DNA from 3 places in the Citrobacter europaeus genome. Region 3 is predicted to be linked to each of the others. Evidence: predicted binding sites of a transcription regulator. Region 3 holds the regulator's gene; each other region holds the start of a gene.
The links. Region 3 encodes PhoB, which activates phosphate uptake and scavenging genes when phosphate is short. Its sites were predicted from a motif close to CTGTCATAAAACTGNCNNAT; they were not measured.

Region 1 (4,217 bases), 2.2 Mb from region 3:
TCGTAGTTGTAATTAACCCAACTGCCGTCCGGCTTTTTCTCCTGTGTTTCATTCCAGTCAGTGTACGCAATCAACTGTACCAGATTGAGATCCATCCCCATCTTCGGTTCCAGCTCATTCTTAATGCGCTTTAACTCTGCGACATCAAAACACTGCAGATAGACCTTGTCGTTCTTGTCGGTATACCCGTACTTTTTCAGTACTTCCAGCGTTTTAGCCGCAATGTCCTTCCCTTCCTGATGATGGAACCACGGTGCTTTCATTTCCGGATAAATACCGATGTTTTTACCGGTTGAATGATTTAATCCCTGAACAAACTCAATCTCTTCTTCGAAAGTGTGTACGCGGAAGTCAGATTTACCCATCGGGAAACGCCCTGGGTAGGTCTGGACCTTTTTGCCATTTTCGATATCAAAGCCTTCGGTAAATTTCAGCGATTTAATCTCATCCAGCGTAAAGTCGATAGCGTAATAACGCCCGTCTTTACGCGCGCGATCCGGGAAACGCTCGGCAACATCGGTGACGCGGTCAAGATAGTGGTCATGCAGGACGACCAGATGGTCGTCCTTGGTCATCACCAAATCCTGTTCCAGGTAATCTGCGCCCTGAGCATAGGCCATCGCTTTCGCAGGCAGCGTATGCTCCGGTAGATAACCGCTGGCGCCACGGTGCGCAATCACGATTTTATCAGCGGCAACCGCTGCGCTGCTAACCACCATACCTGCCAGCATTAGCGCTACGCTGAGACTTTTCAATGTGGTTTTCATCTATTAGCCCCCGTTACGCTTCAGTTCCATCTCTTCGTGATGACGTTTTTCGCCAATCATAACGACCACCAGCAGAATTACCGCCAGCACGCTACCGCCAATCATCACCATAAAGCCGCCGTCCCAACCGAAGAAGTCAACGGTGTAGCCGACAATGGCGCTCGCCGCCACAGAACCGCCGAGATAACCGAACAGTCCGGTGAAGCCTGCCGCCGTACCCGCCGCTTTTTTCGGCGCCAGTTCCAGCGCGTGCAGACCAATCAGCATGACCGGGCCGTAGATCAGGAAGCCGATGATAATCATACAAGCCATATCAACGTTCGGATTTCCTGCCGGGTTCATCCAGTAAACGATGGTCGCAATCGTCACCAGCGTCATAAAGAACACGCCGGTCGCACCACGGTTGCCACGGAAGACTTTATCCGACATCCAGCCACACAGCAGCGTGCCCGGAATACCCGCATATTCATACAGGAAGTAGGCCCAGGAAGATTTATCCAGTGCGAAATGCTTCACTTCTTTCAGATAGGTCGGTGACCAGTCGAGGATGCCGTAGCGCAGCAGATAAACAAACACGTTGGCGATAGCGATGTACCACAACAGTTTGTTCGGCAGTACGTATTGCATGAAGATCTGCTTCGCAGTCAGCTCTTCTTCCGCTTTCTCGTTGTAATCGTCCGGGTAGTCGTTCTTGTACTCTTCGATAGGCGGCAGGCCACAGGATTGCGGCGTGTCGCGCATCAGAGCAAAAGCAAACAGCGCGACGACGATCGCACCGAAAGCAGGCATGTACAGCGCCGCTTTCCAGTCATTAAACCAGGCCATGCCCAGCAGGAACAACAGAGGAGGCAGACCGCCGCCCACGTTGTGCGCACAGTTCCAGACGGAAACTATGCCCCCACGCTCTTTCTGCGACCACCAGTGCACCATGGTACGACCACACGGCGGCCACCCCATTCCCTGGAACCATCCGCAGAGGAACAGCAGCACAAACATAATCGCAATGCTCGACGTCGCCCACGGCACAAAGCCCATAAACAACATCACAGCGGCGGCCAGTATCAGACCCGCTGGCAGGAAAACGCGCGGATTCGAGCGATCCGAGACGGATCCCATGATGAATTTCGAAAATCCATAAGCAATGGAGATACCGGACAAGGCAAAACCCAGATCGCCACGCGAAAAGCCTTGCTCAACCAGATACGGCATCGCAAGGGCAAAGTTCTTACGTACCAGATAGTACGCGGCATAACCAAAAAATATCCCCAGAAAAATCTGCCAACGTAATCGACGATATGTCGGGTCGATCTCCGCTGCAGGCAAACGCGCCGTGTGTGACGCTGGTTTAAAAATGCTCAACATAGTGTAGCCTCCGTGGCCGTCTTTCATTCGAAGTAAACACTGCAGTTCGTCATTACTACCCTACCGCTCCCAGTGTGGCCGCGATGTTAAGGAAAGATACATAACAAAAATGTGAAACGCAGCACATATTGTTACAGATTTATGACAAATGTTCATAAAAGCGCATGAAATCACGTTTCATTTTCGAATAATGAGCGATTATGCGCGAAATCAAACAATCCATGTTTTTTATGTGGCTAAATGATAAAAAACGAACTGTGAGGAAAAACAATGAAAACTCGCGACTCGCAAACAAGTGACGTGATTATCATTGGTGGAGGAGCAACTGGTGCAGGGATCGCACGTGATTGTGCACTGCGCGGGTTGCGCGTCATCTTAGTGGAGCGCCACGATATCGCCACAGGGGCGACCGGACGTAACCACGGCCTGCTGCACAGCGGTGCGCGCTACGCCGTCACCGATGCTGAATCTGCCCGTGAGTGCATCAGCGAAAACCAAATTCTGAAACGTATCGCCCGTCATTGCGTTGAGCCGACGGACGGTCTGTTTATTACCCTGCCGGAGGATGAGCTCTCCTTTCAGGCTACCTTTATTCGCGCCTGTGAAGAGGCCGGTATTCGCGCAGAAGCGATCGACCCTCAGCAGGCCCGCATTATCGAACCCTCCGTTAACCCACAGCTGATTGGTGCGGTAAAAGTGCCGGACGGCACGGTTGATCCTTTCCGCTTAACCGCCGCCAACATGCTGGATGCGCGTGAGCATGGCGCGGTTATCTTAACGGCCCATGAAGTGACGGGACTGATTCGCGAAGGGGCAACGGTTTGCGGCGTTAACGTGCGTAACCATCTTACGGGTGAGATGCAGTCCCTGCATGCGCCAGTAGTGGTCAACGCCGCCGGGATCTGGGGCCAGCGCATCGCGGAATATGCCGATCTGAGCATCCGTATGTTTCCGGCCAAAGGTTCACTGCTGATTATGGATCATCGTATTAACCAGCATGTCATCAACCGCTGCCGTAAGCCGTCTGACGCCGATATTCTGGTGCCCGGTGATACCATTTCGCTAATCGGTACTACCTCGCAGCACATTGATTACGACGATATAGACAGCAACCGCGTCACCGCAGAAGAGGTCGATATTCTGCTGCGTGAAGGTGAGAAACTGGCGCCGATTATGGCGAAAACGCGCATTTTACGCGCCTACTCAGGTGTGCGTCCGCTGGTGGCCAGTGACGACGATCCAAGTGGACGTAACGTCAGCCGCGGAATTGTGCTGTTCGATCATGCAGGGCGTGACGGACTGGAGGGATTTATCACCATTACCGGCGGCAAACTGATGACCTACCGCCTGATGGCGGAATGGGCTACCGATGCGGTTTGCCGTAAGCTGGGTAATACCCAACCTTGTACAACGGCAGACACCGCGCTGCCTGGCTCACAGGATTCTACCGAGCATACGCTTAAACGCGTGATCTCGTTGCCCGCACCACTGCGCGGCTCGGCGGTCTACCGCCACGGCGATCGCACCCCTGCGTGGCTTAGTGAAGGTCGTCAACACCGCAGCCTGGTCTGTGAATGCGAAGCGGTCACTGCAGGCGAAGTGCAATACGCCGTCGAAAATTTAACCGTCAACAGTCTGCTGGATTTGCGTCGCCGTACCCGTGTTGGAATGGGGACCTGCCAGGGCGAATTATGTGCCTGTCGCGCCGCAGGTTTGCTGCAACGTTTTAATGTCACCACCGCCGCGCAATCTATCACCCAGCTTTCCGATTTCCTCAACGAGCGCTGGAAAGGCGTGCAGCCTATCGCCTGGGGAGATGCGCTGCGCGAAAGCGAATTCACGCGCTGGGTCTATCAGGGATTGTGCGGTCTGGAAAAGGAGCACCAGGATGAAATTTGATACCGTCATTATCGGCGGCGGTCTGGCCGGACTGCTGTGCGGCCTGCAACTGCAAAAAAGCGGTTTACGCTGCACGATTGTCACGCGCGGCCAAAGTGCCCTGCATTTTTCCTCCGGCTCACTGGATTTGCTCAGTAACTTACCCGATGGCCAACCGGTGACCGATATAGAAGCGGGCCTGAATGCGCT
Region 2 (4,217 bases), 460 kb from region 3:
AGGCGGTAATTTTATCGCCGTAGAGAATCGCCTTACCGTTGATATTACGCGCCGCACGACCGATGGTCTGGATAAGCGAACGTTCAGAACGCAGGAACCCTTCTTTGTCTGCGTCCAGAATCGCCACCAGTGAGACCTCAGGCATGTCCAGACCCTCACGTAACAGGTTGATACCCACCAGCACGTCAAACTCACCCAGACGCAGGTCACGAATGATTTCCATACGTTCCACGGTATCGATGTCAGAGTGCAAATAGCGCACCCGTTCACCGTGCTCTTCGAGGTACTCGGTGAGATCCTCCGCCATCCGTTTGGTGAGCGTGGTGACCAGCACACGTTCGTTAATCGCCGCACGAATGCGGATCTCAGACAGCAGATCGTCGACCTGCGTCGCCACCGGACGCACCTCAATAACCGGATCCAGCAGGCCGGTCGGTCGTACGACCTGATCGACCACTTCATCACCGGATTTCTCCAGCTCATAGTTGCCCGGTGTCGCTGAGACGTAGATGGTCTGCGGTGCCAACGCCTCGAACTCTTCAAATTTAAGTGGACGGTTATCCAGCGCCGACGGCAGACGGAAACCGTACTCGACCAGAGTCTCTTTACGCGCCCGGTCACCGCGGTACATGCCGCCAATTTGCGGAATAGTGACGTGGGATTCATCCACCACCAGCAGACCATCGGCAGGCAGGTAATCAAACAGCGTCGGCGGCGGCTCGCCGGGGCCACGCCCGGAGAGATAGCGGGAATAGTTTTCAATCCCCGAGCAGTAACCCAGCTCGTTCATCATTTCCAGATCGAACTGCGTACGCTGGCTGAGCCGCTGCTCTTCGAGCAGTTTGTTATTTGCCAGCAGAATTTTACGCCGCTCTGCCAGTTCAACTTTGATTTCTTCCATCGCCTGCACGATACGTTCACGCGGCGTCACATAGTGCGTTTTAGGATAAATGGTGTAGCGCGAAATAGTGGATTCGACCTGCCCGGTTAGCGGGTCAAACAGCGATAAACGTTCGACCTCTTCATCAAACAGTTCCACACGCAGCGCGATGTCGTCGGATTCTGCCGGGAAAATGTCGATCACTTCACCGCGCACGCGGAAGGTTCCGCGCTGGAATGCCTGATCGTTGCGGGTATACTGCAGTTCCGCCAGGCGGCGCAGGATCGCGCGCTGGTCGATAATCATCCCCACCGTCAGATGCAGCATCATTTTCAGATACAGATCCGGGTCACCCAGACCATAGATAGCGGAAACCGACGCCACAACAACGACGTCACGACGTTCCAGCAGCGCTTTGGTCGCCGACAGACGCATCTGCTCAATGTGTTCGTTGACCGAGGCATCCTTCTCGATGAAGGTGTCAGAACTTGGCACGTAGGCTTCCGGCTGATAATAGTCGTAGTAGGAGACGAAATACTCAACCGCGTTATCCGGGAAGAATTCTTTCATCTCTCCATACAGCTGCGCGGCAAGCGTCTTATTGGGCGCCAGCACCATGGTAGGACGTTGCAAGTCCGCAATCACGTTAGCGATGGTGAATGTCTTCCCCGACCCTGTCACCCCCAGCAGCGTCTGATGCGCCAGACCATCCTCCAGCCCTTCTTCCAGACGACGAATTGCCTCAGGCTGATCGCCAGAGGGTTTAAAAGCGGAATTTAGTTTGAACGGTTTACTCATGAGCAGCTACCTGAAGCAATGGGCGGGCAGGTGTGTAATTTTACTCGCAGTGGTATATTTTGCCAGTAAAATATACTGGATGAAAAAACAGTAACGCGCCATAATATTTCTGATACGCCATCAGAACGGCCGTGACGGGCGACTAAAATTTGGCCTCAGGCGAGATAAAACACCAGTAAAAATGCGTTATCCCCAAAGCAATGACTTTTTTAACATTTGTCAAGCCACTCGATGAAAGTTTTGTGGCAACGCATGACACTTCTGCGACAGCCATTGATTTTATCTAACATCCTGTAATTTAATGACTATTATCCCGAGCCGTCTTTCGCACCAATTTAGTCGCAGGCCGCGTCTTCTCTCGCTTACATTGTGTTTTCTAACTCTAATACACAAGGTTATCCACAGGAATAGTGGATAACTGCCTCCAGCCCGTATGGACTGTAGCCTGGCAAAAACGCCCTTACTCCCTTTTCCGGTGGCATAAAAAAAAATTATCGCTATTTTTTGATATTTATCAGCTAACGAAGCGGCCTGGAATGGCCGGGATCTTGCTCGCATTTTCATCATTTTCCTGCCTGCACCATCACGGCACCGCCAGGCACTGGTAATGTGCACAAAACAGCGCTCTCCTTCTGACAAACCAGATATTTCGACCCACTTAGCATGTTATCCCACTGTTTTTGTCCCGAAGCCCTCTTCTGGCAAGAGAATTGCAGTTTTCTTCCGACGACCTGTCCGTGTGCCGGATAACATCATGATGGAGAAATCTATGTTGAGTCTTCGCGCAGTGAATCACTATTACGGCAATCAGCACTCATTGTGGGATGTGGATCTCGACCTGCTGCCCGGCAAATGTACCGGCGTGCTGGGGCTTCCGGGGATGGGAAAGACTACGCTGGCCAATTGCATCATCGGCAACCTACCGATCGAAAGCGGCACCATGTTCTGGCATCAGGCAGGCGCGCCGCCACGCGATCTGAGTCCGATCCCGGCGGCAAATCGCATTGCGCTGGGTATTAACTCCGTTTCACAAGAAAGACGGATTTTTTCGCAACTGACGGTCGAGGAAAATCTGCATATTGCCCGCCAGGCTGTTGAAGAAAGCGAAACGATGAACAGTAGCGACATTTACCGCCTGTTTCCACAGCTGTTTGTACTACGTCAGGCCAAAGGAGCGGCATTATCAGAGGATAATCAGCACCAGCTTGCGCTCGCCAGCGCGCTGGTCACTCGCCCGCGCCTGCTGATCCTCGATGAGCCCACGCGAGGCAGTGGCCAGGCGTATATCCACAAGTTGGGAAACCTGATTGTGAGGCTAAGCCAGGAGCTTGGCATCGCCATTATGCTCGCGGAGCAGAGCCTGCCGTTTATTCGTCGGGTCGCCGACTGCTACTGCTTGTTACACCGGGGGCGCAACGTGGCTCAGGGGGAAATAACACCGTTCGGCGACCCGTTAATCAATGACTGGGGGACGCCAGAGATAAAACGCTAAGATCGATATAACGCCCTGTCGATGCCTGCTCCGGCTCTTCTGCCAGCCAGGGAATTTCCCCCAGCATTGGAGCCGCAAGTACACGTCTGAGCGTTGCCATATATTCAGCATGACGCTTGCCGGGTGGCGTCACATCATTGGCAACCCATCCGGCAAGTTTCAGTCCGGCCTGCTGCACCGCCTGGGCGGTCAGCATAGCGTGGTTGATGCACCCGAGCTTAACGCCAACCACCAGAATCACCGGCAGTTGCTCTGCTGTTACCCAGTCAGCAAAACTCAGCGTTGGCGAAAGCGGCGTAAACCACCCGCCAGCGCCCTCCACCAGCACCCACTCAGCCTGCTCTTCCAGCGCGCGTAAACCTGCAGACATCACTGAGGCCTGAATCGGGCGGCCTTCGTCAGCGCTGATGATATGCGGTGAGGTAGGTTCTGCGAAGGTATAGGGGTTGATAGCCGCATAATCCACCGGCACAACGCTGTTGCGCTGTAATGCCAGGGCATCGCTATTACGCAGACCTTCAGTCGTCATTTCACTGCCTGACGCCACGGGTTTATAACCAACGGTTCGTAACCCCAGCTGTCCCGCCGCCTGAAGCAGCGCACAGCTGGCGATAGTTTTACCCACCTCAGTATCCGTCCCGGTGACAAAATAGGTGTTAGTCACGTTGAATCACTCCCAAAAATAGTTGATAAGTCAGCGGATATTTCCCCTGCTGACAGGGCCAGGCTAGCTGTAGCTGACGAAGCTGCGAACGGGTAAGCACGCGCTGCTCGCGTCCATCATGCAAATGCGTCGCGCCGATGCCTTTTAGCGAGCGCATGGCGCTCAGCGCATCATCAAACCACAGCGTGACGGCATGAGACTGGTATTCCGCATCCCAGCCATGCAGCGCGTTTTCCAGTTGTTCCACGGGCAAAAAACGGTTGGCATGCTCCCGATCGTCAACCGCCTGCCAGGCCTGACGAAGCTCCGGCATTGAACCCTGCGCCAGAGTACTAAACGCCACCACCCCGCAAGGGCGCACCACACGGTAAAGCTCGCTTAAT
Region 3 (4,217 bases):
GTCATCAGGTCGTTTTGCGACTGTGACACGGTATTCAGGCGTGGCGTTTCGTGGTACAGCGCAAGGCAAATCGCGTCCAGCAGGGTGGTTTTCCCCGCCCCCGTTGGTCCGGTGATGGCAAACAGCCCGTTGCTGGCAAAAGGCTCGGCGGTAAAATCGACTTTCCATTCTCCCTTCAGGGAGTTGAGGTTTTTCAGGCGCAGGCTGAGAATTTTCATGCTTCAGCCTCCCCGGCAAGCGTGTGCAAGGTTGCGCTAAACAGCTGGTTAAGCCGCTCACGCTGTGGTTCTTCGAGTTCTTCCAGCGCCAGACGGCGGTCAAAAACTTCCGCCACACTCAGTTCACTTAACGTTTCACGCCGTTCATTGGCCATGATACGTTCGCGCTGTTCCCGGCTGCGGCGCACCAGTAACACCTCTACCGGTAAATCTTCGGTTAAGGCCTGGATTTTGCGCTGCATATCATGCAGATAGTCGTCGGTGGTGATTTCAATATCCAGCCACACCGGCGGCTCTTGCTGCATGTCGCGCCACTGGTCAAGCTGGGCGGTAATGGCGGCTAAATCGCCTTTCAGTACTGCAAGCTGCTGCGTGACCGGGACGGTGAGATTTTCAACGGCGCTGAGTTTCCCCGCTTCAAAGCTCACCAGATGTACACATTTGTTTTTGCCGCACTCGTCAAAACTGAGCGCAATCGGCGAACCGCAGTAGCGGATATGTTCCGTGCCGCCGATAACCTGCGCCCGGTGAATATGTCCCAGCGCGATGTAGTCCGCTGGTGGGAAGTTTTGTGCCGGGAAGGCGTCCAGCGTACCGATATAAATGTCACGTACGGCGTCACTTTTACTGGCGCCGACGGTGGTCAAATGTCCGGTCGCAATGATGGGGATATTCCGATCGCCGCGCAGCGTACAGGCGTCCTGATACTGCTGCTGGTAATAATCAGTAATCGCGCCCAGCAAATGCTGCTGTTTTTCTTGTCCTGTCAGTCCAGCCTGGCTGGTGATGATGTCGCGCGGACGTAAAAAAGGAACCGGACACAGGATTGCCCCCGGGGTGCCGTCGCGTTGTAGCAGAATTTGCGGCGCATGGCCGGCGCTGGCAACGACCGTGGTGTTGAGAAATGCCAGAATGTCGCGAGATTCATTGAGCGTGGCGACGGAGTCGTGGTTACCTGCCAGCACCACCAGATGACAGCCGGTTTGCTGCAAATTGACGACAAAGCGGTTATACAGCTCTCGGGCATAGCTTGGCGGTGAGCCAGTATCGAAAATATCGCCTGCCACAATTATGGCATCCACCTGCTGGGATTGCGCCGTTTCCAGCAGCCAGTCGAGAAAGGCCTGATGTTCAGCGGCGCGGCTCTTGCTGTAGAAATTTTGGCCCAGATGCCAGTCAGACGTGTGAAGGATACGCATAAGAGTTCCATGACGATAAAACAATGGCGGGGATTATAACCCTGTAAGGACGTTAATATCTTGTCTCCGGGCTGTCATAATTCACCGGGCTGCGTTAAACCTGGGCTATCTTTTCATAAATCTGTCATAAAACTGACGCATAATGGCACTGTATTGATGGCAAACGATTTAATTATAAACAGGGCAAATCATGGCGAGACGTATTCTGGTCGTAGAAGATGAAGCTCCAATTCGTGAAATGGTCTGCTTCGTGCTCGAGCAAAACGGATTTCAACCCGTTGAAGCCGAAGACTATGACAGTGCTGTGAACCAACTCAATGAACCCTGGCCGGATCTCGTCTTACTTGACTGGATGCTTCCCGGCGGCTCGGGTCTGCAGTTTATTAAACATCTCAAGCGCGAAGCGATGACGCGGGACATCCCTGTGATGATGCTGACGGCGAGAGGTGAAGAGGAAGACCGCGTTCGGGGTCTGGAAACCGGCGCGGATGACTATATTACCAAGCCGTTTTCTCCCAAGGAGCTGGTGGCGCGTATTAAAGCGGTTCTGCGTCGTATTTCCCCGATGGCGGTGGAAGAGGTTATTGAGATGCAGGGGCTAAGCCTTGATCCGACCTCGCATCGCGTGATGACCGGCGAGGATCCGCTGGATATGGGGCCGACCGAATTCAAACTGTTGCACTTCTTTATGACTCACCCTGAGCGTGTCTACAGCCGTGAACAACTCCTCAATCATGTCTGGGGAACCAATGTCTACGTGGAAGACCGGACAGTGGATGTGCATATCCGCCGCTTACGTAAAGCGCTGGAGCACAGCGGACACGATCGTATGGTGCAGACGGTTCGCGGGACGGGATATCGTTTTTCGACCCGCTTCTGACTGACAAGAATCATGGCCTGATGGAGTAGGCCGTAAATGGAGTAAGACGTTTGCTAGAACGATTGTCATGGAAAAGGTTGGTACTGGAGCTGATCCTGTGCTGCATACCGGCATTTATCCTTAGCGCTTTTTTCGGTTACCTGCCCTGGTTTTTACTGGCGTCGGTAACGGGCCTGCTTATCTGGCATTTCTGGAATCTATTACGTTTGTCCTGGTGGCTATGGGTCGACAGAAGCATGACGCCGCCGCCGGGGCGAGGCAGTTGGGAGCCGCTGTTATATGGGCTGCATCAAATGCAGCTTCGCAACAAAAAGCGCCGTCGAGAACTGGGTAACCTGATTAAACGTTTTCGCAGCGGGGCGGAATCGCTACCCGACGCGGTGGTGTTGACCACCGAAGAAGGCGGTATCTTCTGGTGTAACGGACTGGCTCAGCAGGTTCTGGGACTGCGCTGGCCGGACGATAGCGGGCAAAATATTCTTAACCTGCTTCGCTATCCGGAATTCACACAATATCTGAAAACGCGCGACTTTAGCCGGCCTATCAATCTGGTGCTCAATACCGGACGGCATCTGGAAATTCGCGTGATGCCCTACACCGATAAGCAACTGCTGATGGTGGCGCGCGACGTTACCCAGATGCACCAACTTGAAGGTTCACGACGTAACTTTTTTGCCAACGCCAGCCATGAGCTGCGTACGCCGCTGACGGTGTTACAGGGTTACCTGGAAATGATGCAGGAGCATCCGCTGGAAGGGACGACGCGTGAAAAAGCGCTGCATACCATGCGTGAACAAACGTACCGCATGGAAGGACTGGTGAAACAGCTGCTGACGCTGTCAAAAATTGAGGCTGCACCGACGTTGCAACTGAATGAGAAGGTCGATGTACCCATGATGCTGCGCGTAGTTGAGCATGAAGCGCAGACGCTGAGCCAGCAAAAACATACGTTTACCTTTGATGTTGATAACAGCCTGAACGTGCGGGGTAACGAGGAACAGTTGCGTAGCGCTATCTCGAATCTCGTCTACAACGCAGTAAACCACACGCCTGCGGGAACGCACATTACCGTACGCTGGCAGCATGTGGCGTCGGGGGCGGAGTTTTGTGTGGAAGATAACGGTCCGGGCATTGCCGCCGAGCATATTCCACGTTTGACCGAACGTTTTTACCGAGTGGATAAAGCGCGATCGCGGCAAACAGGCGGTAGCGGGCTGGGTCTGGCCATCGTGAAGCATGCGCTGCATCATCACGACAGCCGCTTGAATATCGAAAGCGAACCAGGTCAGGGGACGCGATTTAGTTTCGTGATCCCAGAACGTTTGATTGCCAAAAGTAACGGTTAAAGCACATTCGTAAGATTAACTTTCCAAAAGCCAGCACAAGCTGGCTTTTTCCATGCGGTCAATATATGACTCCTGAATTTTACGACGTTTGATTGTTTTTTGTTCGAACTATTACCCATACCTTTTTCCATGAAATGGTGTTTTGTGCTAACCCAATTTTTCATATCGCTATATTGTTCTGGTTTTTGGATCCCACCTTGCTTTAAAACGTTATAAGCGTTTAAATTGCGCTCCAGGTGCTGTCATACCGACTGCATTTGCGCGGTAAATCGAAAAACTATTCTTCGCCGCGCCAGCTCGGGAGTGTTTCCCGCTGGAATTGAGCAAAAATGCCGCTGTATTGTCCCCCAGGGAAAGGCAAAAATTTATTATTTTCAACACCACATCCACAGGCAGTAAGACTTTATGACCCATCAGTTAAAATCGCGCGATATTATCGCTTTGGGATTTATGACATTTGCACTGTTCGTTGGTGCAGGTAACATCATCTTCCCCCCAATGGTTGGTTTGCAGGCAGGTGAACACGTCTGGACTGCGGCTTTTGGCTTTTTGATTACCGCCGTTGGTTTGCCGG

Region 1: a site for PhoB is predicted at 2,258-2,277, ahead of glpT (glycerol-3-phosphate transporter). Genes of this name have one in related genera too.
Region 2: a site for PhoB is predicted at 1,908-1,927, ahead of uvrB (excinuclease ABC subunit UvrB). Genes of this name have one in related genera too.

Annotation. Positions count from the first base shown of each region.
Region 1 is NZ_CP148084.1:1,654,557-1,658,773, reverse strand. It holds gene glpQ (glycerophosphodiester phosphodiesterase) at 1-767, opposite strand, end outside; gene glpT (glycerol-3-phosphate transporter) at 771-2,129, opposite strand; gene glpA (anaerobic glycerol-3-phosphate dehydrogenase subunit A) at 2,400-4,028, shown strand; gene glpB (glycerol-3-phosphate dehydrogenase subunit GlpB) at 4,018-4,217, shown strand, end outside.
Region 2 is NZ_CP148084.1:3,423,057-3,427,273, forward strand. It holds gene uvrB (excinuclease ABC subunit UvrB) at 1-1,678, opposite strand, end outside; gene WHR59_RS16205 (ABC transporter ATP-binding protein) at 2,448-3,170, shown strand; gene bioD (dethiobiotin synthase) at 3,136-3,834, opposite strand; gene bioC (malonyl-ACP O-methyltransferase BioC) at 3,827-4,217, opposite strand, start outside.
Region 3 is NZ_CP148084.1:3,882,720-3,886,936, reverse strand. It holds gene sbcC (exonuclease subunit SbcC) at 1-218, opposite strand, end outside; gene sbcD (exonuclease subunit SbcD) at 215-1,417, opposite strand; gene phoB (phosphate response regulator transcription factor PhoB) at 1,608-2,297, shown strand; gene phoR (phosphate regulon sensor histidine kinase PhoR) at 2,348-3,643, shown strand; gene brnQ (branched-chain amino acid transporter carrier protein BrnQ) at 4,049-4,217, shown strand, end outside.